One region of the Dyadobacter subterraneus genome, then DNA from elsewhere that is predicted to be linked to it. Evidence: riboswitches for the same ligand, from Rfam matches in the RefSeq annotation. Region 1 holds a riboswitch; each other region holds the start of a gene.
The links. A riboswitch is a leader RNA that binds a small molecule or an ion and turns the genes downstream of it on or off. The one in region 1 is predicted to bind cobalamin.
Positions count from the first base shown of each region.

Region 1 (10,158 bases):
GTTCTGGTATCTAAAACTCGAATTTCAATTCTTAAAATGCTACCGTATATCGTACGGAAACGGCGCGGCCTGGTAAATTATAACCGCGTTTTTCATAATAATTTTCGTCAGTCAAATTATTTATTTTCAAAGCCAATGTATGTTTTTGAGCGATTTTGAAAGCGGCGGTGAAATCCAGAACCATGTATTTTGGATAATCAATAACGGGATTAATCGGATCTGTATAATCTATATCCTGACGTGTTCCAATCGAACGACCGGACAAACGAAGCCGCAACCATTTTAAATTATCATATTCCAGACCATAGTTAAATGTGTTTTTCGCCACATTCTGAATATCACGGGTAACTTTTGATTCGTCAGTACCCACAATATCTTCCGTTGCTTTGATCATGGAAGTGGCATTTACAAAAGCTCTGAGGGAATATCTGTAATTGGATAAAGCACCAAAATCATAGGTTATTTCGGTTTCCAAACCATTAATTTCAGCATTTGCTGCATTGACAAAAGTAGCGCGGGAAACGATCACATCTTTGTTTGCAAGAGGCTCGTTAACTGTTCTGATCACCTTGGCAATCCGGTTTGTTACCTTTGTTGAGAAATAAGTAACATTTGCAGAAAGTCCTGCTTTTGGTTTATTAAAACTCAATCCCAAATCCCAGCTCACGCTGCTTTCATTTTTCAAATCCGGGTTTCCGGCAGTCACCGCAATTCTTCCTTTTGAATCACGAACTTCATTATACCCGGCCACGCTATAAGCGTCCGTTGTTACAAAAGCACGACCGACCGTTCCTTTCACACGTAAAGCCGGAATCAATTCATAACTCACGCCAAGACTTGGACTCGTGAACGGATTGTTTTTTTTGCCTGATTTATAAGTTGGCAAAAGCGCCGTTTCCTTCACGTCAAAGGTAATATTGTCATAACGGACACCAGGTTGAACAGTCAATCGACCGAAATTCAACATCGCCTGAGCAAAAAACGCAGAAGAAATTAGTGCATAAGCGGGTTGTGTCGGCGCACGTTCTGTCGTATCATTCGTCCAGCGACGACTTTCTGTTGAAGAATTCAAATAGTCATAACCAACAATTAAAGAATGATTTCCGATTGTCCAGACATCTTTTACCTGGATACCTTTCCAGTTATTCCCCAATTCGGCAGAGCGGAAAGGAACAACAGTTTTGCCGGATACATTGAGTGTATAATTTTTTGTATTTTCTTCCGAAGTAAATACTTTCAAACTCGGACTATGATTTCCAATTTTGCCGGTCAGCGAAACATCAAAAGCTGCGCGATCAACATCTTTTGTACTTGCCTCGGTGGAACCGGAAGAAATTTCACCCGGCGATTCTACATTTTTCGCCTGGAATTTATCGCCGCGAATATCAATTCTCCAATTGTCATTTAACTGATATCCAAGCCTTAAAGAACCCGTGAAATAATGAAGTTTTGTGTAAGGCCTTGTTGCACCATCCGTCTGGGTTTCATCCACATCCGTCTCCGGTTGAGTTGTGTAATTTTTTCTGACCTTGGTGTAATCAAAAGCATCACGGAACAAATTCCATTTCCCGATCTTGTAATTTTTTGATCTTTCGAAATAGGAAAAAGACATATCGTAATCCAGCTTTTTCGTCAGATTACCACCTGCATTCAAGCCAGCCTGGTACGACTGAAAGCTTCCATATTCCAGAAAACCGTTCCCTTTCGTATCGCCTTTTGATCTTTGGGTAATGATGTTAATAACACCACCCATCGCCTGAGAACCGTACAAAGAAGAAGCAGGCCCTTTCAAAACTTCAATTCTTTCGACGCCATTCAGATTGATTTGAGACAAATTGGTTGCACCCGCCGCACGGCCGTCAATCAATAACAAAGTCCGTTGGTTTAACCCTGAAAACTGAGGACGAAATCCACGGATACCAATTCCTGATGACAAGTTTGGATATTGGATTACATCCACCGCAGCCGTCTTTCTTACGATATCAGTCAGGTCATTTGAAGGCGTCATTTCAATATCCTGGCGCGTAATAATATCCAGTTTTTGAGGAATTTTTTCTTTCCGCGTTTCATAACGTGTAGCCGTTACAACCACAGGATTCAAAATATTTTCTCTTGTAGAATCAGATAAAACCACTTCCTGCGCTTGAGCGGAGAAAGTGGCGGTCATGGCTAATAGACCTGCAAACGTGAGTTGATGAATGGTAGCTTGGTAAAAATTGAAATTCATTAGGTATGGATGTATAAAAAATGATTGCGATTTTGAGCTTATGAAATCAGACTTTTTGAAGAATATCTCACCCTTCATACGCGCCGTATAATGTTATCAGTCCGATAACAGTTGAGAAAGTCCCGACTATGTAATTAATAATTTTTAATACGCGATCCCGTTTCGCAGCAAATTTATTGATCGAAAAAGCGAAGAAATAACCATAAGCAGACATGGAGAAAATGATTCCGAAACTTTGCAGAATAATGATCCAGACTGCCGTGTAAGCATCACTTGCGGCGAGGGTCAACGCTACTGCGCAGGCACCACCCGTTCCGGCCAGTCCGTGCACCATGCCCACCCAAAAAGAACGGCTGAATTTTTGTTCGGCTGCCGGTTGAACTGTCAAATCAGGCTTTCTGAAATTCCGGCGGAAGGCTACAATTCCGAGCCAGATCATCAACGGTCCGATTACCAATTCGACCTTTTCAGAAATGTTCAGAGAGATTGCTGATTTCAATATCAAAACCAGACAAGCAAAAAGAATCAACGTCAAAGAATGTCCAAGCGCCCAGTGCGACGACCGCCAGATTAATTTCAAACGATCCTTCGGCTTCTGGTTTTTCTCCGTTGCCAATACAGAAACTGCTGCCATATGATCCGGCTCAAAAGAATGCTGAACTCCAAGAAGAAGAGAGTCGATAAGTAAATAATTGATCATTTCCTTTCACATAAGTTATTGAGAAAAACCCGTTTACCATATCACAGGCAACTTATGGAAAATGCAATACGAAGCAACCCAGCAACAAAAATCACGCTGCCAAACCAGTAACTTCACGCCTTTTTTCCCGAAAGCATTCCGAATATGATGTTACATGGCAGGTCTTCTGGCTCGTTCAGTCTCCCAACGCCTTCCCGGGATTAATTTTGAATGATTGAATCTTGAATGAGAGAATGATGGAGCGCGCCAGATTTTGGAGTTATCAGCCATTCTATCATTCACTCATTAAATCATTCAAAATTATCCCCAGTGGCAAAAATGTTGTGACTTTTTTAGTGAACTTACAGCAGCGGGTACTACTCCGGATTTTCACCGGATTCCCTTTTAAGTGTTCGGCAAATTTTGCGTCACACACCACTTAACGGCTGCAAACTTACTATTTAATTTTATAGTGAGACAAAATTATTTTGCCGGAAATAAGTTTTAAGCGGTTTTTACGAGACGTTCCTAACGGAACGAAAGTTGTGGGTTGGCTATGTTTTTCTACCGACGAAATGTCCTGATGGGACAATTAAGTATGTGAATTCTTTATCGCAAAACATTGCTAAATGAAAACATCTTATTGATGTAATATACTCATTATTAACAATTTGTCACATACAAACATCTCGTCTATAAAAGAATAAGCCGAATCCTAGCACATGTTCAATAGGAACATCTCGTCGGCAGAAAACATATTCATCATTTAACAATCCTGTTCCATAGGAACATTCGTTGGTAGAAAGATACGACAAACCCCATCGCCATGTTCCGACAAGAACATTTCTTGATATAAAACGTATCCTTATTAAACCACCATGTTCCATAGGAACATTTCGTTGGTAGAAAAATACATGCATTGCTTATTGTTGCGCGTTCCTTCGGAACGTTTCGTGACTTCCGAAAATCTTTGCTACTATTCTAATTCCTTAAAAATATACTGGTCGTTCCAATCAATGTCAAAAGCAATTAAAAACTTCCGGTATTCCTCCATAAAATTTTTCTTTTGATGATGTGTTTCCTGATTTTGAATGTACCTGATTACATCGGGCACCTGACTTTTTCCATATGAAAAAGCGCCATAACCTTCCTGCCACGCAAAAGGATACTTACAGAAATTCTGCGTTTTAATCCATTTGCTGCTTTCAGTTTTTACGTTTTGAATCAAAGAAGAAATCGATTGATGCGGACTAATACCAACCAAAATATGAATGTGATCAGGCATGCTGTTAATTTGAAGCATTTTGTGCGATTTTCCTGAAAAATACCTGTGATGTATTTGTGTAATTTTTCCTTCCAAATAGGTTGAATCAAAGCTTCCCGATATTTTACCGCGAATACAAATTGGACATAAATTTGTGTGTAGGTATTAGCCATTATACATTTATTTATAGTGTGTTAGAATTGCAATCTATTGAAAATTAAGAAGGAGCCAAAAGATTATTCACGCATTTTTATGAACGAATAACCAAGATGGAACAAGCCGACAAAACAAAATCACGAAACGTTCCTAAAGGAACGAGTGTTCAGATGGTATCGCCACTTTCTACCAACGAAATGTCCCGATGGGACAATGAAGTAAATGAATTCCTTCTCGTAAACATTTCCTAAGTGAAAGTATTTTGTTGGTAGGAAAACATTAGCATTATTCAACCATCATGTTCCGGCAGGAACATTTCTTTGGTAGAAAAACCATCAGCTTCCGGACATTCGTTCCATAGGAACGTTTCGTAAAACTTTCAATTACTCCATTTAAAACCCTACATTTGCGCCTCAATAAGTTCTTTTCTTTATTTTTCCAACAGGAAAAGGTTTTACTATCAGTGAATTAATAGGGAATCGTGTGTAAATCACGAACTGTCGCGCAACTGTAAGTAACATCAAAAGTTTATATCAACAATGTCCACTGGGGCAATGATTGAGTTTTGAATGAGAGAATGCTAGAATGGCTGACGGCTCCAAAATCTGGCGCACTCCACCATTCTATCATTCTCTCAATCTATCATTCAAAATTCATTCCCCGGGAAGGACGGTATAAATGTTACAAGTCAGGAGACCTGCCTTTTCTTTGTTGACAATGCTTTCGCGGAATGAAGCTTCGTCAGGTTTGGTGTTTGTATATCCAGGCAATTTTGCCATGGATCGTCGTGCGCTTTTTGTACGACTCTAAACGTTTTTCTTGTCTTTTTTTCCTTTCTCCGTTTGCATTGTAAAATGCTGTAAAGAGCTTTTAACTCATTTCTCTAAACAAGTTAAAAGTATGCAAACGCAAAAAAACTGTTTCCCGCGGACTGGAAACGGCCATCTCATTTTTCAAAAAAAACGGTACAGTTGTGTGCTGAAAATCGCTTTATTATTTCAATTTTTCCTGATTAATAATGTCTTTGCACACCATTTTGGAACATTAAACGGTTCCATTCAAAGTGAGACAGGAGAGCCGATTATCGGTATTCATGTCCGTTTGGAAGGTACCTCATTCGCCACGATTACGAACGAATCCGGGCATTTTGAAATCAAAAATATTCCGGCTGGGAATTATACATTTTTGGCGAGTGGGACTGGTTATGAAGTAAAAAAAGAAAACATAGATATCAAGCAAAATGAGATAACACTTTTACAATACAAACTGAATAGTAAGACCAACGAATTGTCGGAAGTAGTAATCAGTTCGGTATCAAACCGCTCTTTTTCTTCGGTAAATAAAATTGACGTTGCCTTACGTGATATGCCCATCACCACTTCGACGGTTTCTGTAAAAACTATTGAACAACGCGGCGCGGATAATCTGGGTGAAGCGATGAAAAATACAACCGGTGTTCGTGCAAACAATACTTATGGTGGCTTTCAGCATTTTACGATCCGTGGTTTTTCAAATTTCGTTTTACTGGTTGATGGTGTTCGCGACGAAAGACATAATATCTCAACCAGCGCACCAAATACGAACCTTGCCAATGTGGAAAGCATTGAAGTTCTGAAAGGGCCAGCTTCGGTACTTTTCGGTCACTCCGCTTTGGGTGGAATTATCAATATTGCCAGAAAAAGACCTACTGAAAATTTCAAAGCGGATTTTTCTGCTACGTATGGAAGTTTTAATACAAGACGTATACGTGCCGGTGCCGGTGGAGCGGTCAGTGATAAATTACGTTACCGCATAGATTTTGGAATGTCGGATACAGACGGCTATCGTCATTCCGGTTCGAATACCAACAATGGATATCTGGCCTTAGAATATACCCCGACTGACAAAGATTTATTCTATCTGACCGTTGGAGCAAATAAAGATATTTATGATACTGATGCCGGAATTCCAATGCTTGAAGGAAGCAAAACAATACCAGGTTTGAATGTTAATACGCGCTACAATGACCCGGCCGATTTCCTGAAACATACCCGCTATGATTATCAGCTAAAATACATTCACAAGTTTAATGAAAGGTTGAAAATCTCAAATCAGCTTTCCTATTACGATGATAACATCAATTACTTTTCAACAGAAGAATTAACGCCAAATGCTACACTGGATTCAATAAATCGGTCATATCCTTTTTATTTTAACCACTTGACAAAACCTTTACAAAACCAGTTGGAATTGACTTATGAGTTCAATACCGGAAATATTGAGCACAAACTGCTGGTTGGTTATTCACTAAGTTTTTTGAACAGAAAAACCTACAATGGCGATGTTTACGGCCCTGGAAAAAACATGACCATTGATGTTAACAACCCAATTCTGAATCAGGGATATATCAATTTTACAGACAAAAATTACCGTGCAACTATGGAAAATGTTCACGGAATTTATGTGCAGGACTGGATCAAAATCACGGAAAATCTGAAAGCGTTGGCTGGTCTTCGTTACGATATTTTCGACGGGACTTACTATACGAATTTGGTCGATGCTGACAGAAATGTGACAGAAAAGGGAGCTAAGTCTACTATTTCAAAAGCAGCTTTAACCTACCGTGCAGGATTGGTTTATCAGCCAATAGAATCCTTGTCTGTTTACGGATCTTACTCAACTTACTTCAAACCCTCGCGCCGAGTAGCGCCAAACGGAGAAACTTTTGACCCTGAAACAGGATATCAGGGAGAAGTAGGAAGTCGCCTGGAATTATCTTCGAGATGGGCTGCCAATCTTGCTTTTTATTACATGCGGAAAAATAATCAGCTGGAAGCTTTGCCAGGTGGAATTTACAAACGCATCGGTTCGGCAGAATCAAAAGGTTTTGAAGCAGAAATCAGCGGAAATCTTCTGCCCGGTCTGGATGTGACGGCTGGCTATACTTATTCAAAAGCGAAATATTTGCCATACAAAACCGCAGAAATTAACGCTGCTGCCGGAAAACGAGTGGCTTTTGCACCAACCAATATGTTGAACGCCTGGCTGAACTATGAATTGCAAACGACTGCCTTAAAAGGTTTGAGTATAGGTGCCGGAGCAAATTATATGAGCGAAACTTTTACCACAAGTGCTAATGATTACGCATTGCATGGCTACACCACAACAGATCTTGCGTTTGGATATCGCGTTGGACGTGTCGGTTTAAGATTCAATATCAACAATGTATTAAACGAAAAATATTTCGCGAATGCCATTTTTGCCAACCAGTTCTCACCCGGACCAACTAGAAATTTCTTGTTGAGCTTAAAATACAGCATCTAAAAAGGTGCAGCGCACCGGAATATTTGTAGTAAAAGCCGCCCTGCCCAGATTCGGAAAGGTGCCTCGCACTGAAATATTTAACCGCAAACATTTCGATTGGCGACTACCAGTTGCCAATCGAAATATCAATATCAAACTCCCAACATGAAAACCATTACAAAATACACCCTTCTTTTTCACCGCTACCTCGGCTTTGCATTAAGTCTGCTTTTTGTAATCTGGTTTTTATCGGGTTTTGCCATGATGTATGTCAAATACCCGACAATGAAGCAAAATGAAAAATTACAAAATCTCCCGGTTATAGATCTTAGCCGGACAAAATTCACTTTAAACGAAGCACTTCAAAAAGCAAATATCACCGATACGCTCAGAGCTGCCAGATTAGGCATGTTACTGGAAAGACCTGTCTACCGCATCACGACCATTCAAAATAAAAATCTTGCGATCTACGCAGATAACGGCGAATTATTAGCACCAACCGATACGATACTCGCACAAAAACTGGCTATTGCTTTTGTAAAAAACAGATGTCAGCCGGAAAAACTTGAAACACTTACTGAAATCGATCAGTGGATGGCGGGCGCCCGATCCATAGGGTATCAGCCGCCGGTGCATCGGTTTAAGATGAATGATCCCGAAAAAACCTATGTATATGTTTCGACACAAACCGGAGAAGTAGTACAAATGGTGAATGTCAAACAACGCTTTTTAGCCTGGCTTGGCCCTATTCCGCACTGGATTTACCCAACCGTTTTATTGAGAAACCGCCCGCTCTGGAATGATATCATTGTCTGGACTTCTTCGCTTGGGACACTAATGTGTAGTGCCGGAATTGCCATGGGCTTTATCCGTTACAAAAGAAAAAACAAAGATTCGCTGGCATTTAGTCCGTATAAAAAGAAGTGGTTTCGCTGGCATCATTACACTGGATTTGTTTTTGGAATTTTCGCTTTCACCTGGGTTTTCAGCGGTTTGTTATCTATGACACCTTGGGATTGGGCGCCTTTTACAAGACTGAATCCGGAAGAAAATAAACAATGGACCGGCGGAATTTTCAGTCCAAAACTTTTTGCGCTAAGTCCGGTTAATGCCTCGAAAATATTCAAAAGCAATCTTGCTTTAAAGGAAATTCACTTTACACAAATTCAGGGAAAACCGTATTTTATTGGCTATCAGGATGAAATGCACACAGAATTATTATCCGCTGACAATTCCGAAAATAAACCCTTTGCGCTTTTTCCTTCAAAACCATTTGTTAAAAATATTATGGATTTGAACCCGGGTGCAAGTTTAGAAGAAGCCGTAGTCCTAACAGATTATGACGATTATTATTACACAAAAAATAAGGATAAACGTCTACCGGTATTGCGTGTCAAAATGAATACGCCGGAAAAAACCTGGTATTATGTTGATTTAAAAACGGGTCAGGTTGTATTAAAACATGAGAAGAAAAGTCGTTTGGAAAGATGGTTATACAACGGTTTACATAGTCTGGATTTCAGTTTTCTTCTCTACAAAAGGCCGCTTTGGGATATTGTAGTGATCATTTTAATGCTTGGTGGATTGGCTGCGAGCAGTACGGGATTGGTGTTAACGTGGAAATGGTTGAGGAGAAAAACGAAGAAGAAAGCGAAAGTGGGGTTAAAGACGAAAATGATTATATGAAATTTAAAAGAGATATTCACGAGACGTTCCTAAGGAACGAAATGGTGGATAACGCATCCAACTCCTACCCACCAAACGTCCCTTTTGGACGAATAAATGGTAGCCAAGATGTATCACATAAAATTATAGACTCGCTAAATAAAAACGTTCCAAAGGGACGGCTCGTTGGTAGCTACAAATTATGAATCTTGATGGCCTTCGTTCCATAGGAATGGCTTGTGTAAATATCCAAAAACCATCAACATGAACTTAAAAATTGTCAAATACCAACAAACCCGATTCTTAATGTATTTTTGTTAAGACAACAATAAACACCAATCGCCGACTCCTATGAAGCACAGAATTTTTTACCTCTTTCTATTTTTCATTCCACTTCTTTCCGATGCCCAGAATGCGGCGATGCCTGACACGGGCTGGGTCCGGAAAAACTATCAAAAAACGGAACAATTCATTGAAATGCGGGATGGCGTGAAGCTTTATACCGCCATATACACACCACGTGACACAGACGAAAAGTATCCGATTCTGATGCAACGAACGCCTTATTCCTGTCGCCCGTATGGTGTCAATAATTACCGTCCACGCATCGGACCGAATGGTGTTTTGATGAAAGAAAAATACATTTTTGTTTATCAGGACGCGCGTGGTCGATACAAAAGCGAAGGGAATTTCCGGGAAATGACACCGGCAATCGATAATAAAAAAACAAAACAAGACGTCGATGAATCCAGTGATACCTATGACACGATTGAATGGCTTTTAAAAAATACTGCCTCCAATGGTAAAGTTGGGATTTATGGAATTTCCTTTCCCGGGTATTATTCCTCAGCCGCTTTGCCTGACGCGCACCCGGCTTTAAAAGCA
Region 1 is NZ_JACYGY010000002.1:1,480,273-1,490,430, reverse strand. Features, by position in the region: gene IEE83_RS31830 (TonB-dependent receptor plug domain-containing protein) at 32-2,167, opposite strand; gene IEE83_RS31825 (sulfite exporter TauE/SafE family protein) at 2,295-2,927, opposite strand; cobalamin riboswitch at 3,067-3,361, opposite strand; partial or broken gene tnpA (IS200/IS605 family transposase) at 3,883-4,343, opposite strand; gene IEE83_RS31815 (hypothetical protein) at 4,440-4,577, shown strand; cobalamin riboswitch at 4,759-5,045, shown strand; gene IEE83_RS31810 (TonB-dependent receptor) at 5,227-7,629, shown strand; gene IEE83_RS31805 (PepSY domain-containing protein) at 7,774-9,294, shown strand; gene IEE83_RS31800 (CocE/NonD family hydrolase) at 9,625-10,158, shown strand, end outside.

Region 2 (10,158 bases), 350 kb from region 1:
TACTGAAAACAAAATTCTGCGTTCTTTTGCCGAATTAACCTGCATACCGAAATATCCTTCACCAAAACCATTAGCCATAAAATAGGAACCGATGACATCCTGTTTTTCAGGAACGGTCACTTCGTTATAAAACCATTCAACATTTTCATCGGTTGGAATTGGATAATTAAGATGAACCGACGGACCGCGTCTTCCCCAATAGAAAAAATTGCCAGCATTATCCTTTACAAAAGCAGCTTTTTCATCAATAGCATTGCCTCCTAAAATCCATTCATTAAGTTTTCCAAATTCTTTTCCCGATTTTGAAATTCCCTGAACGGAAAGTTTTAAATAACCGGTTTGGTTAATCTCCCAGGAACCGAGGTCATAAATTTTTTCGATACCTAAGAGCTCAATTTCCCTCGATTTCCCGGCGACCAAAATTCTGATTTTACTTTTTCCTGTTTCACAAGAAGCTTTTAGCGAAAGATTTATTTTTCCGATTTTAGCGAAACGGACATAAGTCTGAAGAATTGATTCTGTATTTGTCCAATCCGACAATCCGGTTTCACTTATCTTTTCTGTTTTCCCATTTTGAATCCAGGAATTTCCGCCGATTGGAACGTGAATGCGGTTGGTATCTGGTAAGGCAAGAACGTCTTCGTTTTTTGAAAAACTTCCTGAAAATGACTGTGAAAAAATTGAAAAGAAAGCCAGAAGCAGCGAATACATATCTATTTAGTTTAGGAACCTGTTAAGATTACAAACTAAACATTTTAGATGAAATTCATCTTTTAATATTGTTGGAAATTTCCTTCCCAAAAGTGCATGACGACTATATAATTGTCTTACCCTGAATGACGTATATTGCTTATTTTCTACTTTAAAAATATAGTTGAAATCGTGTTGATTTGTTAAAAAAGAGTTTGAAATTTGATCAAATCATACTGCCTTACACATCTCACAACTTGTTGAAATTATAAAAATGGGTGTTTCAGAATCAAAAACTGCTCAGGAACTGGCGTTGCCGGTAGGAGTTACGCTGGATCGTTTTATTATGCATTCGCAAAGTGCATTTCCATATGCGACCGGTGAACTATCACAATTATTGAGAGATATCGCCCTGGCAGGAAAGATCATCCACCGGGAAGTCAATAAAGCCGGATTAATTGATGTGACAGGCGCAAATGGAACGGAAAATGTGCAGGGAGAAAATCAACAAAAACTGGATATCATCGCCAATATCCGTTTCATAAGAGCTTTGAAAAATGGGGGAGAAGTTTGTGCCATTCTTTCCGAAGAAGATGAGGATATTATTCATACGGGTAATGATCATGGCAAATATGTAGTGGCCATGGACCCGCTCGATGGCTCTTCCAACATTGATGTAAATGTTTCAATCGGTACAATTTTTTCTATTTACCGACGCATTACTCCGATCAATTCACCAGCAAATATCAATGATTTTTTACAAGGCGGAAGAAAACAGATTGCGGCCGGCTATATTCTTTATGGTTCATCAACGATGCTTGTTTATTCAACAGGAGATGGTGTGAATGGATTTACTTATGATCAGTCGCTAGGGGAATTTATTTTATCCCATAAAAATATTATTTCTCCTTCTGACGGAAAGATTTATTCTGTCAATGAGGGAAATTATAACAGCTATCCGGAATCAATAAAGAAATATATAACAGATTGTAAATTAAAAAGTTACAGTGCAAGATACATCGGTTCTCTGGTTGGGGATTTTCACAGGAATCTTTTAAAAGGCGGAATTTACTTATATCCTTCAACCACAAAAGATTCGAAAGGAAAGCTGCGTTTACTTTATGAATGTTACCCTTTGGCATTCATTGCCGAGAAATCAGGAGCCAAGGCCAGCGATGGATTTCGTGACATTCTGGATATTGTTCCTTCTGATTTTCACCAGCGTTCTCCCATTTATGTGGGCTCATCGACGATGGTTGAAGAAGCTATAAAGGCTTAAAATATGGAACCTGATTTTAGTTTTCGTACCTTTGCGCGATGCAAACTACGCAAAATAAATTTGAGCAATTTAAGCTTAACCGTCAATTACTCAATGCAATTGAAGAAGCAGGCTACACGGAGCCTACGCCCATACAGGAACAGGCAATACCTTTAGCATTAGCCGGACAGGATATATTAGGCATCGCACAGACAGGCACCGGCAAAACCGCGGCTTACACTTTGCCATTGTTGATGCGTATAAAATATGCACAAGGCCAGGATCCTCGCGCATTGATTTTGGCACCGACACGGGAGCTGGCTATGCAAATTGCAGAGGCCGTTAACGAACTTAGTAAATACACAGATATCCGCACTGTTGTCCTTTTCGGAGGAGTTGGTCCAAAATCGCAGATTGATGCGATCCGGAAAGGGGTGGATATTATTGTCGCCACGCCTGGAAGATTCATGGATCTTTATTTACAGGAAGAAATCGTGGTGAAGTATATCAATGTCATGATTTTGGATGAAGCGGATAAAATGATGGACATGGGTTTCATGCCGCAGATCCGTCGTTTTCTTGAAATCCTTCCCCGGAAACGCCAGAATATGCTTTTCTCTGCTACTTTTTCTGATAAAGTGGAAAAGCTTTCCTTTGAATTTCTGGAATATCCTACAAGAATTGAAGTGACGCCGCAGGCTACAACGGCGGAGAGAGTTACTCAGGTACTTTATGAACTACCTAATTTCCGGACGAAAATCAATTTGCTTGCAAGATTGTTAAAGGACGAAGAGGTTTTTAATCGTGTATTGATTTTTACCAGAAGTCGTGAAGTGGCAGGTCAGGTGCACAGTTATATGCTGAATGGTGTTGTGAAGGAAAATGAACTTCGTGTTATCCATGCCAATAAAGGACAAAATACCCGGACCAATGCCATGGATGCTTTTAAGGAAGGATCTGTTCGTGTGATGGTGGCAACTGATGTGGTTGCCAGGGGAATTGATATCACCGAAGTAAGTCATGTGATCAACTTTGATGTTCCATTGATTTACGAAGATTACGTTCACAGAATCGGGCGGACCGGACGGGCAAACATGCTTGGACAGGCGATCACTTTTATGACAATTGCCGACGAATATCATATTGCAAAAATTGAAAAAATGATTCGCATGGAAATTCCACGCGAAGAATTGCCGGAAGATCTGGAAATTGCAAAAACACCAGTAGATGAACGCCAGATGATGCTTCGTGAAATTGACAACCAGAAAAGAAAAGAGGATCCTACGTTCCTGGGGGCATTTCATGAAAAAAAGAACGCACATCTCTTCAAACAAAAAACTTTGTCGAAGGGCAAAGACACAGGCCGTAGAAAGACAGCTACAAAGCGAACTAAACGTAAATAATACAATACGATATCCAATAATTCCGTTTAACTTGGACAATAGAAAAACCTGTTTCTCTATTTTTATTTTATGAAAGAATCCGTTGTTATTTGGTTTGCTCTTTTAATACCTGTTCTTGGGCTTGCCCAGGAAAAACATTTGGCGAGTGCGGCACCTGTTTCTGATACCAATATTTCACAAAGAAGACCGCTGGAATTAAAAGAAAGACGCGTAGTTCCTTTATTTGGCGAGGAAAGCAAAACCTCGCAGCAGATTGACGAAGAAATTAAATTTTTAAGTGATTGCGATAAATCATTTTCAAGCAGACCAGAGGCCAGCAGCTTTTTTTCAGCGCGTGCCTGGGAGTATTTGCAGGAAGGATCTCTGGACACAGCTTGTTACCGTTTCAATCTTGCTAATTTGCTGAACGACAAAAATGTTGAGGCATATTGGGGACTTGGCGTAGTTTGTTACCAGAGAGAAAACTGGGTAGATGCTAAGCGTATGTTAAGTCGTGGTGTAAATCTTCAATCGAATAATGTTCCTTTATTGGTTGATCTTTCTACTGTTGATCTTAAACTTTATGCGATGAACAAACAGCAGGAAGATCTGGACGAGGCGAATAAATTGTTGGAAGAAGCAGTTGCGCTGGATTCAACTTATGCTTTGGGACAATATAATCTTGCGCTCGTTTACTACAATCGCAATGAACCGGAGAAATCCTGGGAGCGACTTCACAAAGGTAGAATGCTTGATTTTAGTCAGCTGAACATTGAATTTGTAGAGCTTTTGAAAGCAAAACTTCCTGATCCGCAAGGGTTTTTTAAGTAGGAAATAATACTGAAATCAAATTAGATAATCAAAAAAATAAGTCAACCTGAAAAGGCTGACTTATTTTTTTGTTCGAACTATTTCGGTTTCGCTTAAATTAAAGCTGCTTAAAGAAAAATCCGGTAGGAGCAACGCCTACTTTAACAGAATCAACCAGAGAACCATCTCCACGGTAACGAACAGCATAACCGGATTGTGAATACGAAGGCGTAACTGCTGCATAAACTAATCCTTGTGTTGGATCAACAGCCAGACCCGTAAAAATTCTATTTACAAAAGGAGTTGTTACGTTAACCTGAGTATCTGTAATCGAGAACTTGTAAGTTGCTCCGTGGCTGATGTAATTTGCGTCCGAGTACGAAAGAACAAAATAGATCGTTGAGAGATCAGAAGCCATTGCAAAATTTTCTGGTTTTTTAGTTTCGTCGGTACCGATTTTCAAAGTTGTTTCAATAGCAAAAGTTTCAGTATTCAAACGAAATAATTCTATCCCTGCTTGTACCCATAATTTTCCGTTCGCATCAACGCCAATTGGATTTGGAGCTGATTTAAAAGAAATACTACTCAAAATTGCATCAGCAGAGGTGCTGATAACGGTAAGCTTAGTACCACCACTATAAAAATTATCCCCAACAAAAACTTTGTCTTTATAGAAAATCATCTTTTCAGGGCCTTTATCAGTACTGATTTTCTTGGTAACCTTGTTAGTCGCCAAATCAACCACAGCAACGTACCCAACCGGATAAGAATAATCTGAATTAAGTGTGTTCCAGCAAGTAACGTAGGCTTTATCATTGGTTACAGCCACAACATCACGTGGGTTTTCAATATCAGTACTGATCGTAGCTTCTGATGCAAATGTATTGGCATTCACAATTTGAATTTTATCTTGTCCGGCTGCTGAATTATCAACCAGAATTAATCCGTGATCTCCTGCAATATCATAACCTTGCACACCACCGGCGAGTGCATTTCCATTTACTAACGAGAAAACATCCGCATCAGCAGTAGTGTTTTCTCTTGCAAAAAATGAAACAGAACCATTATTCTGTGAGAAATTTCCTTCATTAATTACAAAAACGCCCTGAACATAAGTACCTTTTGGAACAGGATCGCTTTGATTACAAGACCACAAAACTGCTGATATAGAGGTGATTGTCAGAATTCTGAATAATTGTTTTTTCATTGTTTTATCAATTAAGGTATTCGTTTAAATAATTATTTGTTAGTCGTGCTGATGAAAGTTTTATATCGAATGATTGGTTGTTTTTAAAGAAAACAATAAGCTAATGGCAAAACTACGTCCGGGCATGGGATTTCCATTAATGGATTGGTAAAAAGAATTGGTAATATTATTTACTCTGCCCTGCAAAGAAGCGGCCGCTCCACGCCAGTCAAAGGTGGTTTCAACCAGAAAATTTTCAAGAATATATCCCTGTGTAAACTGTGCATGATCAGCCAAAGTGTATCGTTTTGAAACAAATTGTAATTGATTTGTCAACCGGATTTTTTTGTATTGAACAAACAGATTTACGTTTCCGGAATGTAAGGGAATGTGCGGTAATTGTTTGCCGACAATATCAGAGGCATATGCGTCATAAACCTTTTCCTGCGAGCTTTTTGTAAAAGCATAATTCAAATTACCGCCCGCTTTCCAATTGGTCCAGTTTCCCTTCCAGCCGATTTGTGTTTCAATGCCTCGTGCAACTACCAATTGCAGATTTTCCACGCGGAAATTATTCGCAGGATTCCAGTAAGTCCAGTTATTAATGCGATTATGATAAGTTGTTAAACTTGCCGTAAAAGAGTGAGTACAACTGACAACATGTGTTCCTTCCAAACCGATTTCTTTGTTAAAACCATCCTCAGGACGAATATTTGGATTGCCCAGACTTTTCCAGTAACGTTCATTTAAAGTTGGGACGCGGTAACTTCTCCCAACAGAACCTCTGACTTTTAATGAATTAATATTATTTTGAATCAAGCGATATTCGGCACCAAGCGAAGGTGTAAAGGGTGGATTAAATCCTGTAACTAAGGCCTGGCGAAGATTGATGGAGACCAGGAATTTTGGAGTAGCGTGCCAGCGTGTCAGAAGAAAAAAATCTTCACGATTCTCTGCGGTAACGGGTTTTTCATAATCAGTAAAGTGTGTTATATAGTGCGTAAATTCTGCTCCCGCCTGTAGTTGAATATTTCCCAGATTTTTAAATTTCCATTCAAATGCACGCTCAAACCTGGCACCGATTCTATCGGTAACTGCATGATCGAATTTTGAATAATCACCTGCCGCATGATCAACAATGTCCCGGATCCAGGAAGTTCTGACCGTCCAGTTATCAACCTGATACCTCAGCATTGTACGATAAGACTTTATTGCGGTATATTCACGGCCTGTAAGATTTTCAGGATTATTGGTTAACTGATTATCAGTAAGCCAAAAATGTGCCGATAATTGATGGCTGTTTTTTGTAAAATATAAGTCCTGAACCAGACCTTTCTGGAATGTTTCGGAAGGAATCATTTGTTTCTTATTCCTTTCAGTATACGGATAATGATTATTCATCCTGCCATCATATGCCGCGGTTTTTCCCGCAAAAGTCCATTTGTTAGCGAGGTTCGTCCCGTATTTAATAGTTGCCTGTGTTTGGCTGTTTCGGAAACTTTCCTGCTGTCTTCCAATCATAACTTGCAGTCCTGCCTGAGGCATGGAACTTCCCAGCAAAATACTTCCACCTACTGCATCAGTTCCCACAATACTGGCGGAAGAACCATACTGAACGGATAACTGGTCAAATCCTGCAACCGGAATTGTTGAAAAATCAGTTTGTCCCAAAGTGGGAAGATTTACATTAAGACCATTCCACAGCACCGCAGTATGATTTGCGGAAGTCCCGCGAAAAGCAACGGTTGCTAATTGTCCGGGACCGTAATTCTTAATAATGATGGGCGTATTTAAAGAAAGCAGATCCGTAATATTTCTGAAACGAAATTGTTCCATCGTAACAGAATCGATTTTCTGCACTTTTAATCCGCTCATAAAACGTTCAGGCGCATAACCATAAATGGTCACCGGATCCAGATGAATTGAATCCTTTTGCGCCATCAATTGATTTTCGAAGGCATTAACCAACAAAATCACAAGCAGGAGATAAAAGCGAATTTGCCCGCTACGCACCGTAAAAATTCAAGATCATCATAGTAAAACGATTAAATGATTTTTCCTCCGAAAATCAAAACGCTGAATGTTTCTGGCAGGTCTCCTGGCTTGTCTTGCTGATCCTGTACCTTCCCGTTTTCACAGTGGTTATGCAGATGAGATCAGTTTTTTGTAAGACTTACAGTTGCGGGGACAGCTCCCGTTTTTCGCGGGATTCCCTATTAAGCCATATGGTTGATTTGATTCAACTTCCGGCACCAAAAACTTTGTAAAGTTAACGAAATTATGCGGGTGTCACATAATCGTTTTTTTGAAATGGCGCTCTCCTTAAAATCGTTGCGTTATCTTTGCCTAAAATTCTGACAATTTGTTAACCCGCACCACAAAATCTTTTTCACTTTCAGCACCACAAAGAGGTGTTCTTCTGATGCTTGGGGCATCTTTTTTCTTTGCCCTAATGTCTGCAATTTCAAAATGGCTGAGTCGTGATTTTCATATTGTACAGCTGGTTTTCTTTCGAAATATTATTGGCGTATTGTTTATCGGAACAAGTATTTTGCAGCGACCGTTGAAGCAAAAAGGTGGGAGACTTGGCTTACTTATTTTTCGCGGCGTTGTCGGAACACTTTCATTATATCTTCTTTTTTACGCAATTCAAAATCTTGGATTAGGCCGAGCCTCCACGTATCAATATACTTATCCCATTTTTCTGGCATTTCTGTCCTGGCTTTTTCTGGGGGAAAAATTAAATTTTACCGAGTGGATTGCTATTTTACTGGGCTTTGCCGGGATACTGTTTGTCTTCCGTCCGGATCTTTCGATGTCGGTCAGAAATCATGTCATAGGATTGGGAAATGCATTATTAACTGCTGTTGCCTATCTGGCGATTCGTCAGCTAGGACAAGTTTATGATACCCGGGCTATTGTGCTTTCCTTCATGTTGAGCGGAATAGTTCTGCCAATATTTTCAATCGTAATCGGTACTTATTTCCCAAATGATCAGCTCGACTTTCTAATCGGAACTTTCAAATGGCCGGCAACCTGGCAACACTGGCTGGGATTTCTTGCACTGGGAATTACGGCGATGATCGGCCAGATCATGATGACACAATCTTTTACGTTTGATAAAGCAGGACGCGTCGCAGCGGTCGGATATTCCAATATTCTTTTTGCTTTGATATTTGGATTTTTGATGGGAGAGGCGATTCCAACTATTACCACATTATCGGGAATGGCCTTGATTATAAGTGGAGGTTTGTTAGTCTCTTTTTCAAAAGATAAAACAAAAAAATAAGCTTGCCACGAACGCACGAATTTAGTGTATTCGTGGCAAAAAAATTATTCTTTGGATTCGTTGAAAAGTAATTTATTTCCAAAAGGATCTGAAACTTCCATTGTAATGGCATTCCATGGCGCTTCTTCCAATCCCGGACGGTTGAAACGGTAATTTTTTTCGATCAATTCGGCATGATATTCTGTTAAACCCACACAGTCAATAAATACTTTCCCGCCAGGCGTGCAGTCACCGTGATGTTCTGTCAGGTGCAAAACAATCCCTTCTTTTGAAACCTGTATATAAAGCGGAAAATTGGTCTCAAACTGATGCGTCCAGTCAATTGTAAAGCCCAGCCAGTTTACATAAAATTCGACCGCCTTTGCTTCGTCGAAAATTCGGATAAGCGGAATAACTTTGTTTACTTTCATGATTAATAATGTTGATTGTTTCGCAAGCAAATGATTACTCGCAAATGAATATGTGTATGGTAAGATTTGAATATAAAATTGCCTGATATTAATTCATAAAAAAATTATTTGGTCAAAAAATGCGTTTTAAAAATGTATATCAAAAAATTATGAGACGATCAGCTTACATATTTACTTCGGTTTTGATTCTGTTTCTTGCATTAACCAGTTTCCGAACAGATTCTGTAACAAAAAAAGAAGAAGGAATTCACTGGATGACCATTGAAGAAGCCTATGCGAAAACCCAGAAAGAGCCGCGGAAAGTGTTGGTTGATTTATATACAGATTGGTGTGGCTGGTGTAAAGTGATGGATCGGGAAACGTATAAAAATGCTGAGGTAATTGATTACATCAACAAAAAATATTATGCCGTAAAACTGAATGCTGAACAAAGAGAAGCCATAACGCTTGGAAGTCAGAAATTTGAATTTATTGCAGAAGGACAAAAAGGCATTCATCAAATTGCACTGGCGCTTACAAATAATCAGCCAAGTTTTCCAACAACGATTTTCCTCGACGACAAATTTCAAATGATCCAGCCTTTGCCAGGTTATATGAAAGCAAAGGAATTTCATGAAGTGATCACCTTCTTTGGCGATAATTATAATAAAAAAGAGTCTTTCGAAGATTATAAAGCGAAAACTTATAAGCAGCTTTATACAAGTAAATAACCTGGTTAGAAATAAAAAAAGGCTTAAAAATGAATTTATCATTTTTAAGCCTTTTTTTATTTCTCTGTTGATTAATTCAGCAAATCAATCCCAAAGGGATATCCTTTTTATAGAAACTAATATTCGCAACCAAATCCAGACTCCTTCAGAGTCACCTGTAATCTACCTTTTTCCTGTTTGGGCCAAGAATTCAACAATATTCACAGGAGGCTCCGAAGGAGCCAAAACTCTGAGGAACAAGTGCAATTGCTATAAACAGGAAGCTTCAAAGGAGCTGAACTTCCCAAATTAAATTGTTTCGCCTTCCTGCATTCTTTCCGCATTTTCAGCAATACGCAAACGCTCGATAAATTCTGCAATATCACCTTCCATTACGGCAGGCAAATTGTAAACGGTGTAACCGATGCGGTGATCAGTAATCCG
Region 2 is NZ_JACYGY010000002.1:1,132,972-1,143,129, forward strand. Features, by position in the region: gene IEE83_RS30265 (DUF3472 domain-containing protein) at 1-711, opposite strand, end outside; gene fbp (class 1 fructose-bisphosphatase) at 965-1,969, shown strand; gene IEE83_RS30275 (DEAD/DEAH box helicase) at 2,008-3,351, shown strand; gene IEE83_RS30280 (tetratricopeptide repeat protein) at 3,421-4,161, shown strand; gene IEE83_RS30285 (YncE family protein) at 4,259-5,347, opposite strand; gene IEE83_RS30290 (TonB-dependent receptor plug domain-containing protein) at 5,408-7,267, opposite strand; cobalamin riboswitch at 7,398-7,598, opposite strand; gene IEE83_RS30295 (DMT family transporter) at 7,689-8,615, shown strand; gene IEE83_RS30300 (glyoxalase superfamily protein) at 8,660-9,025, opposite strand; gene IEE83_RS30305 (thioredoxin family protein) at 9,175-9,735, shown strand; gene prfA (peptide chain release factor 1) at 10,024-10,158, opposite strand, start outside.
Region 2: linked by a shared signal. The riboswitch ahead of IEE83_RS30290 (TonB-dependent receptor plug domain-containing protein) and the one ahead of IEE83_RS31810 (TonB-dependent receptor) in region 1 are both predicted to bind cobalamin.

Region 3 (10,158 bases), 100 kb from region 1:
ACAGTTACTTTTGGAACCCACTTATAGCGTTGAACAAGCTGAACAAGCCATGCAAAATTTGCCAACAGGTGGAAGAACTCCTTTGCCGCATGCCTTGCAATTGGCCATTCAGGTGATCAATAAATTAAATCCGGATAAAGATTTAAAACCGCTTTTGGTTATTCTCAGCGATGGGAAAGCCAATGTTCCGCTTCCGGGAGGTGGTGATGCCTGGCAGCAAACACTGCAATTATCCGGTCAATTATTCCAATCCAATATTCCAGCTTTGGTGCTTGATACTGAAAACGATTACCTTCGTTTTGGAAGAGCCGCCGAAATGGCGAAGGTGATGGGCGCAGAATGTTTATCACTTGAAGAACTTTCTTCGGAAAATATCACGGTTACTATTTCCGGTAGAATTGTCTAATTTTCTTTTTTTTCACGCAAAGCAAATAAGGTTTTCGCAAAGACCGCCAAAAATCTTCGCGTACTTTGCGTTTTATCCGCGCGGCGTCCGCTTTTTTTGCTTTGCGTGCAACTTTACCTTAACCTAATGTCAAAGACCAGAAATCTCACAAAATCAATCATGTTTGTCGGCACCGCTTCCGATGTTGGCAAAAGTGTGATTTGCGCAGGATTTTGCAGGATTTTCAAACAAGATGGTTATCATCCGGCGCCGTTCAAAGCGCAGAATATGTCTTTGAACAGCTACGTAACACCGGAAGGTTTAGAGCTTGGACGCGCACAGGCGGTTCAGGCAGAAGCGGCAGGAATTCCTTGTCATACCGACATGAATCCGGTTTTATTGAAACCAACCAACGACCAGTCATCTCAGGTGATTTTGAATGGAAAACCGGTGGGAAACCAGTCTGCATACGAATATTTCAAAACCACCGACCGGAAAGAATTATTCATGGCTGTAACGCAGGCTTACGATCGATTATCGGCTCGATATTCCCCAATCGTGATGGAAGGAGCCGGCAGCATTTCTGAATTAAATCTTAAAAAACGGGATATTACAAATCTGCGAATGGCGCTTCATGCAGGAGCAGCAACCTATCTGATTGGAGACATTGACAGGGGCGGAATTTTCGGAAGTGTTTATGGTACCATTGCTTTATTGACACCAGAAGAACGTCAGTGTATCAAAGGAATTATCGTCAATAAATTTCGTGGTGATTCACGACTTTTTGAAGATGGGAAAAAAATGCTTGAAGAATTAACCGGCGTTCCCGTCGTTGGTGTTTTGCCTTTTTTCAAAGACATCCATATCGAAGAAGAGGATTCCGTTTCGCTTCAAAATAAATTTAATACAACGAAGGAAGGAAAAATTAATGTAGCGGTCATTTTATTAAAACGGCTGTCTAATTTCACTGATTTTGACCGACTGGAAAAAGATCCCCGCGTACACTTATTCTATACTTCACAACCGGAAGAAATTGCAAAAGCCGATATCATCATCATACCCGGAAGTAAAAATACGCTTGATGATTTGTTGACGATCAAGAATAATGGCGTCGCGGCGGCGATTGTTAACGCACGTAAAAACGGCAAAAAAGTCATTGGGATTTGTGGCGGTTATCAGATGATGGGAGACCTGATTGAAGATCCTGATCATGTAGAAGGTTCCTTGGAATCGATGCCAGGACTTGGATTACTGCCTGTAAAAACGGTTTTAAAGCCCGTCAAAACGACCTTGCAGCAACATTTCAGTTATCGGAAAAATCCGGAAGTTTGTACCGGATATGAAATTCATATGGGAGAAACGACTTCTGAAATTAATTCTCCGGTTACTGTTTTATCAAATGGAAGACCTGATGGCTACTTTTTAGATGAAAATTGCTGGGGCAGTTATCTGCATGGTATTCTGGATAACGCGGTGGTGATCGAAGATTTATTATCCGGTTTTTCAACAGAAACGATTGCTGAAACTTTCGACTATAATCAATTTAAAGAATTGCAATACGACCGGCTGGCAGATCATATTCGCGCGAATGTGGATTTGGAAATGATTTATAAAAGTCTGGAATAAATAGAAAATCTATGTTACAAGGCCACGGCGACGACTCGTACCGTTATGCCCAAAAAATCATCGCAGATTTCAGTACCAATGTCTGGTACGGAGGTGAACCGTCGGGTTTGAAAGAATATATTTTTGAGCAATGGTCGGCGATAAACCGTTATCCGGAAGTGATGGCTGAAAGTTTGAGTGAATTGGTTGCGTTTCATCATCATTTAAATCCCGAACAAATTTTAATTAACAGCGGAACGACAGAAAGCATTTATCTGATCGCGCAGGCTTTTGCGGGAAAAAGAACAACCATTGTCACGCCCGCTTTTGCTGAATATAAAGACGCATGCAAATTATATCAACACGATCTGACCTTTTTGCCCTGGTCTAAAATCCAGGAATTTCCTACATTGTTAACCGATCTGGTTTTCATTTGTAATCCCAATAACCCTACGGGAAAATCATTTTCTCAACTCGAAAGTTGGGTTCAGCAAAATCCTGAAACGCTTTTCGTCGTTGATGAAGCTTTTATCGATTTCACAGTGCAAATCAATTCTTCGATATCTTTAATTAACCATTATCCAAACCTGTTGATCATGCATTCGCTTACCAAAGCTTATGCGATTCCAGGGTTACGATTGGGTTATGTTGTCGCTTCGGAGGATTTAATTTCGAAATTGAAAGGTATCAAACAACCGTGGACAGTAAATACGATGGCGCTGCAAGCCGGGAAATTTATTTTTGAAAACTACCAGCAAATTCAAATCCCCTTAAATGGTTTACTAGCCGAAAAAGAAAGATTTACAGAAAAACTCAGCCAAAATCCGATATTGAAAATTCATGAAAGTGCTACACATTTTTTCCTGGCAGAAACACTGAAAGGCAACGCAGCGGAACTCAAACAATTCCTGATCGAAAAATATGGACTTTTAATTCGTGATGCGAGTAATTTCAGAGATTTAACAAAACAACATTTTCGGATCGCTACCCTGTCGCCTGAAAAAAATAATCTATTCATTGAAGCCCTCGAAGAATGGAGAAATTATTGATCATAGCTCCGTTGATTGTCGGTTACATTCTGGATTTAATTATCGGCGATCCTGACAACTGGCCGCATCCGGTTCGTGTATTTGGAAATGCTATTGCATCTGGCGACAAACTTTTAAATAAAAATTCATCTCGATTTTTGAAAGGAATGTTGTTAGCAACAAGTCTTTGTCTGCTCACATTTTTCTTTTTTTATTTTCTAAATAAGAGACTTCTAAACATAAATATGTGGCTTTTCATCGCCGTCAACAGCGTTTGGGTTTGGTATGGATTAGCAAATAATGCTTTAATCACCGAAGGTCAAAATGTGTTTTTAGTTTTGGAAAAAGAGGGATTGGAAGCAGGAAGAAAGCAACTGTCGCGCATCGTTGGCCGGGATACTTCGCAGTTAACTGCCCAGCAAATCCGGATAGCGGTTTTTGAAACCATGTCGGAAAATCTTAGCGACGGTGTTATTGCGCCATTATTTTTCTACGCAATCGGAGGCGTTCCGGCCATGATGGTTTACAAAATGATCAATACTTTGGATTCCATGATCGGTTACCGCAGCGATAAGTACGAGCAATTCGGAAAATTCGCTGCCCGACTGGACGACGTTGCGAATTTCATCCCGGCACGAATTACGGCATTGCTTATGGTGATTGTAACAGGAAATTATCGCGGTCTGCAATTCGTCTTCAAATACGGAAACCAACATAAAAGTCCAAATTCAGGCTATCCGGAATCTGCACTGGCCGGAATTCTTAATTGTCGTTTCGGCGGGCCAAATGTATATCATGGAAAGTGGGTTGACAAACCTTTCATCGGGGAGAAGGAACGGATTATCGAGTCGGGGGAAATTCGGAAAGCAGCATGGATTAATCATAAGGTTTGTTTTGTAACCGTCTTGATTATCAGTTTGTTTTTTTATCATTTCCTTTGATAAGATCCCAATTTAACGACAATGCTTATTTGCCATCGGCAGATCTTGTAGGTAGAAAACATTTAAGGTTAATTACGAGGCGTTCCTATCGGGAACGCTTTGTGGCACGAGTTACATCTTTGCTACCAACGAAATGTACCGATGGTACAGTATCCAAATACACGTGAAACCGATTTGAAATAAATAATTGGGATTTTATTCTTAACTCTCCAGAGAAGTCAAGTTTTAAAGGTGACATCTATTCTTGCCTTCTCTTATACCTAGCTTATTTCATCAATAGAAAATACACACATCAGATTTATTACAACAAATCAAAAACCCCACATAAATCTTAGTAGTTTTGCATTCATCAGGGTAGTATCCCGGATTTGCGAAAATCCGGTTACTTTAAAAGGGAATACCGGTGCAAGTCCGGAACAGTCTCCGCTGCTGTAAGTTCATAAAAACATTCATGACAATTGCCACTGGGGACAATGATTGAATTTTGAATGATAGAATCAGTGAATGATGGCCAATTGCAACACATTCTCTAATTCACACATTCTATCATTCAAAATTACACCCCGGGAAGGCGTCAGGGGAAATGGAACGAGTCAGAAGACCTGCCTTATTCACTTAATACGCATAGCTTTCGGAAGAAAGGCTGGTAGCACAAATGACAAAAAAACAGAAGACCTCCTTTTGGGAAGTTCGCAATGACTTTGCGTGCATTTCCACTTTTATTGCAGCTGCGAAGTTTGCGGCTTTATTATTTATCCCACTGCTATTTTTAGCAGGCTGCGGTACTTCTTCAAATCTCACTGAAAGTGCAGAAACGGCTTCTTCGGGGAAAGACTATTTTTCTGAAAAAATCCAGATTCATCATGCCAAGGGCTTCACGATCGAATACCACGATAATTTTAAGGTGATCAATGTTTTAAGTCCGTTTGAAAAAAGCACCGATACGGCCAAATATGTTTTGCTTCAACGCGGCACAAAAAAGCCGAAAGGATATTCAAACAGCCAGTTTATTGAAATTCCAATTCGTAGTCTGGTCGCGATGTCGTCCATGCACGTAGGGTTGGTTGGACTTTTGGGAGAAGAAAAAATTGTAACCGGACTGGGCAATTTGAAATATGTTTCCAACCCGGAAATTATCAAACAAATTGAGGCGGGCAAAATTGCCGAAGTTGGAAAAGATCAGGGGTTGAATGAGGAAAAATTGATTACCATGCACCCGGATTTGATCATGACCACGGGCAGTCCGGTTTCAAAAATGGAGCGGTATACAACTTTGAACGCTGCCGGAATTCCTGTTTTGATTAATTCTGAATGGGTTGAAACTACACCATTGGGCCGTGCGGAGTGGGTTAAACTTTTGGCAGCGCTGCTAAATCGTGAAGATTTTGTCAACAAGAAATTTGCCAAAATGGAAGAGGAATACAAACGTCTTGCGGCATTATCTCAAAAAGTGAAAGTAAAACCGAGCATCATTACCGGTATGAATTCCAAAGATTCATGGTTTGTCCCGAATGGAAATAGTTATATGGCGCAGTTTTTCCGGGATGCCGGCGCAGATTATCATTGGAATAATACCAAAGCAACGGGAAGTCTGGCGTTAAATTTTGAAGCCGTTTACCCGATCGCTCTGACAGCTGATTATTGGCTGAATGTCGGGATCAGCAACTACGATAACAAAAAAGAAATTCTTGCGAAAGATCCTCGTTATACCGATTTCAAAGCTTATAAATCCGGACAGATTTACAGCTATAATAAACGTGTGAACAACCGCGGTTCGAATGATTATTGGGAATCGGGTGCTGTGAATCCGCAGATTGTTTTGTCGGATCTGATCAAAATCCTGCATCCGGAATTATTACCGGAGCATGAGCTGGTTTATTATAAGCAGGTGAATTAGGCGGTCGGCAATCGGCGGTCAGCTTCCGGCTCTTGCCACTCGAACTCTGGGCCGATTAAAATACTAGTTATGCAAATTTCTTCTCAATCTTATTCCAATTCCCGTCGGCTGATCATTATTGTTCTGTCGGTTTTGGCTGTGCTTTTTTTTCTGCTGGATATCATGCTGGGGTCGGTAAGCATTCCGTTTGGTGAAGTGGTGAGAATTGTGTTTTTGGGAGAATCGGACACTACCGCATGGTTATTTATTATTGAAAAAATACGCTTACCAAAAGCGATTACGGCCATCATTGTGGGCTGCGGATTATCCGTCAGCGGACTTCAAATGCAGACTTTATTTCGCAATCCATTAGCTGGCCCGTCCGAACTGGGTATCACGGCCGGAGCCGGGTTAGGCGTTGCAGCCGTAATGCTTACGAGCGGAAGTACCGCAAGTATTTATGCAATCCGGCAATTGGGTGTTTCCGGGAGCTGGCTGATTGTTGTGATGGCATCGCTTGGCGCCGCTTTGGTTTTGTCCATGGTTTTATTGATCGCCGGAAGAATTAAGGATAATGTTATTTTATTGATTGTCGGCGTGATGGTCGGGACGATAACGGTTTCCGTGATCAGTATCTGGCAATATTTCAGTCAGCCGGAAGAGTTGCAGGAATATATTCTATGGACTTTCGGCTCACTTGGCGGCATTGTTCAATATCATTTATACGTACTCTCCGGCGTCGTGATCGTTGGTTTACTCATCGCTTTTTCTTCTTCAAAGGCACTAAATGCCATGTTATTGGGAGAAAATTATGCAAGAAGTATGGGTTTGACGGTTGGAAAAACCCGCTTCATTATCATGGCCAGTACCAGTTTACTTACGGGAAGTATCACCGCTTTTTGCGGCCCGATTGGTTTTGTTGGTATCGCGATTCCACATATCACCCGATCACTTTTAGGCACTTCCGATCACCGTATTTTAATTCCTTGCTGTTGTCTGGTAGGTACTGTTTTGATGCTCATTTGTGATATTATTTCTCAGATGCCGGGAACGCAGACCGTTCTGCCGATTAATGTGGTCACCTCATTATTAGGCGCGCCGGTTGTGATCTGGGTTATTGTCAGTCGCAACAATTTACGTTCTTCTTTCTCATGAACGATACGCCGCTACTATCTGCCCGGAACCTGACCATCGGTTATAAAACCGGAAAACGAGAGCCCAGAATCGTTTCAGAAGCTCTGAATCTGGACTTATGGCCGGGGCAACTGGTTTGTTTATTAGGTCCAAATGGCGCGGGAAAGTCAACGCTTATGCGAACACTTTCAGGCTTGCAGCCCGCACTTTCCGGAGAAATTATAATTGATAATGAATCTTTGGTAAATCTGAAACCTGTTGACCTTGCGCAAAAATTAAGTCTGGTTTTAACTGAGCGGATTGAGGCAGGAAATTTGACAGTCAGAGAATTGGTAGCGCTGGGGAGAACGCCTTACACCGGTTGGCTGGGCACACTTTCTGAAATTGATAAGAAAAAAATCGATTGGTCGATGGACGCTACGGATACAAAACGTTATGGCGAGCGACGAATGAACGAATTGAGTGATGGCGAGCGGCAAAAAGTAATGCTGGCCAGAGCATTAGCGCAGGATACCAAACTGATTTTACTGGACGAGCCAACCGCCCATCTTGACCTGCCGAACCGTGTGGAAATGATGCGATTGCTGCATAATCTCGCCCGTCAAACCAATAAGGCAATTTTACTTTCCACACACGAATTGGATTTGGCGCTTCAAGCTGCGGACAAGCTTTGGCTCATGCATCCGGATGGAAAACTCGTTTCTGGCGTACCGGAAGATCTGGTTTTGAACGGAAGTTTTGAAGCGGCTTTTATCAAAAACGGCTTCCACTTCGACCGGAATACCGGCACATTTACAATTCACAAGGAAGCCTCATCCACTCCTATTTATTTACGCGGAAAAAGCAATCTTGTTTTCTGGACAAAACGCGCGCTTCAACGGGAAGATTTTGTAGTAAGTGACGATCCTGATTTGCTGCACAAAATTGAAGTTATGGAAGGTGAAGAAAATCCTGTCTGGATATTTAGTGACGGATTAATCACTAAAAAATATCTGAACATCAGCGAATTGCTCGCTGATTTACAACATATCAAAAAGATAAAATAAATTAAAAAAATGATTTCTCATCAATGAAAATATATACTAAAAAAGGCGATAAAGGCACAACAGGGCTATTCGGCGGAAGTCGTGTTTCAAAGGATGATGTCCGGATTGAATGTATCGGGACTTTGGATGAGGCGAATTCAACGATCGGGTTGCTTCGTGTAAAACTGGGAAATGAACACGCCTGGCAGCCAAATCTTCATAAAATTCAGAAAGATCTGATGGATATGATGTCGCATTTAGCCCGCCCTTCTGATGCCAAAAAAGAGAATAAAAATCCGATGCCCGAAGATGGTGCCGAGTTTTGTGAAACCTGGATTGATACGCTGGAATCGGAAATGACTTCACCTTCGGATTACTTTTTACTTCCGGGTGGAAATGAAGTTTCGGCCTTATGCCATATGGCACGTACACAAATGCGCAGAGGCGAACGACGATTGGTTTCTTTGATCAAAACAGATACTGTTCACGAAGCGATCCCAGCCTACATCAACCGTTTATCTGATTTATTTTTCACGTTGGCAAGAGCTGAAATGGACAAAGCCGGCGTTGCAGAGGAGAAATGGCAGTTGTTTTTATACAAACGTTTTAAAGCACCTGAAGAAAAATGATAATCTACATCACCGGAGGGGCACGCAGTGGAAAAAGCCGTTTTGCACAGGAAAAAGCTTTGCAGCTCAGCAAATCTCCGGTATATGTCGCGACGGCACATATCTGGGACGACAATTTTGCCGAACGTGTTCAATTGCATAAAAACGAACGAGGACCTGAATGGACCACCTATGAATCGGAAACAAATATTCACAAACTTCCTATCGAAAATCAGGTTGTCGTTATTGATTGTGTGACGCTCTGGCTGACGAATTTGTTTGTCGCTTTTGATAACGATATCGAACAATCGCTCGCTGTATTTAAAGAAGAAATCGATGCAATCGCGCAGCTTTCCGGCACTTTCATCATCATCTCAAACGAGATAGGCATGGGCGTTCATGCGGAAACGGAGATTGGAAGAAAGTTTACGGATTTGCAGGGCTGGGCAAATCAATATGTGGCTAAAATAGCTGATGAGGCCATCTTCATGGTATCCGGCTTACCGCTAAATTTAAAAAGGTAGGTTACACAGAGGACCACTGAGTTAAGGAGAGATACACAGAGTTTTGTTTTAATATCTTTTCTCTGTGTCCCTCCCCTTATCTCCGTGGTTCTCTGTGCAACCTTTATAATAGAACTATGACTTTACCAGAACAGATACAGCATAAGATAAATAATAAGACAAAACCTCTAGGTGCCCTTGGGAAATTGGAAGAAGTGGCTTTGCAGATTGCTTTAATTCAGGAAACTTTGACACCAGATTTAGTAAAACCACATATAGTCGTTTTTGCTGCAAGTCATGGAATAGCCAATGAAGGCGTGAGTGCCTACCCTTCCGAAGTTACTTTTCAAATGGTTTTAAACTTCCTCAACGGCGGTGCTGCGATTAATGTTTTTACCAAACAAAATGGCATTGAATTAGCTTTGGTTGACGCAGGAGTTGACTATGATTTCGAGCCTAATGAAAAACTTATTGACGCAAAAATTAATCACAGTACCAAAAGTTTTCTATCGGAATCTGCCATGACAGAAACAGAATGTCAGCGGGCGATTGAGAAAGGAAAAGAGATTGTGAAAAACATTACAAAAACAGGCTGTAATGTGATCGGTTTTGGGGAAATGGGTATTGGCAATACGTCCTCTGCTGCCGTGATCGTGAGCAAATTACTTGATATTCCGATTGAAGATTGCGTAGGAAAAGGAACCGGAGTTAATCCGGATCAATATCAAAACAAGATTACAATTCTTCAAAAAGCAATTTCAAATCATACAGAAGTTTTAATAAATCCCTTGCAGATTTTACAAACTTTCGGTGGTTTTGAAATTGCAATGATGTGCGGCGCTTTCCTGGCAGCGGCTGAGAAAAAAATGATTTTGATGGTTGACGGCTTTATTGCTTCGTCGGCATTTTTATGCGCCTTAAAATTAAATCCTGCAATAAAAGATTTCGCCATTTTTTGCCATCAGTCAGAAGAAAAAGGCCATCAGCTTTTGCTTGAAAGTCTGAATGTCAAACCTTTGCTGAATCTGGATATGCGTCTGGGTGAAGGGACGG
Region 3 is NZ_JACYGY010000002.1:1,375,652-1,385,809, reverse strand. Features, by position in the region: gene IEE83_RS31360 (magnesium chelatase subunit D family protein) at 1-406, shown strand, start outside; gene IEE83_RS31355 (cobyric acid synthase) at 533-2,011, shown strand; gene IEE83_RS31350 (pyridoxal phosphate-dependent aminotransferase) at 2,023-3,039, shown strand; gene cbiB (adenosylcobinamide-phosphate synthase CbiB) at 3,024-3,959, shown strand; cobalamin riboswitch at 4,295-4,583, shown strand; gene IEE83_RS31340 (ABC transporter substrate-binding protein) at 4,615-5,856, shown strand; gene IEE83_RS31335 (FecCD family ABC transporter permease) at 5,926-6,990, shown strand; gene IEE83_RS31330 (ABC transporter ATP-binding protein) at 6,987-8,015, shown strand; gene IEE83_RS31325 (cob(I)yrinic acid a,c-diamide adenosyltransferase) at 8,039-8,623, shown strand; gene cobU (bifunctional adenosylcobinamide kinase/adenosylcobinamide-phosphate guanylyltransferase) at 8,620-9,126, shown strand; gene cobT (nicotinate-nucleotide--dimethylbenzimidazole phosphoribosyltransferase) at 9,243-10,158, shown strand, end outside.
Region 3: linked by a shared signal. The riboswitch ahead of IEE83_RS31340 (ABC transporter substrate-binding protein) and the one ahead of IEE83_RS31810 (TonB-dependent receptor) in region 1 are both predicted to bind cobalamin.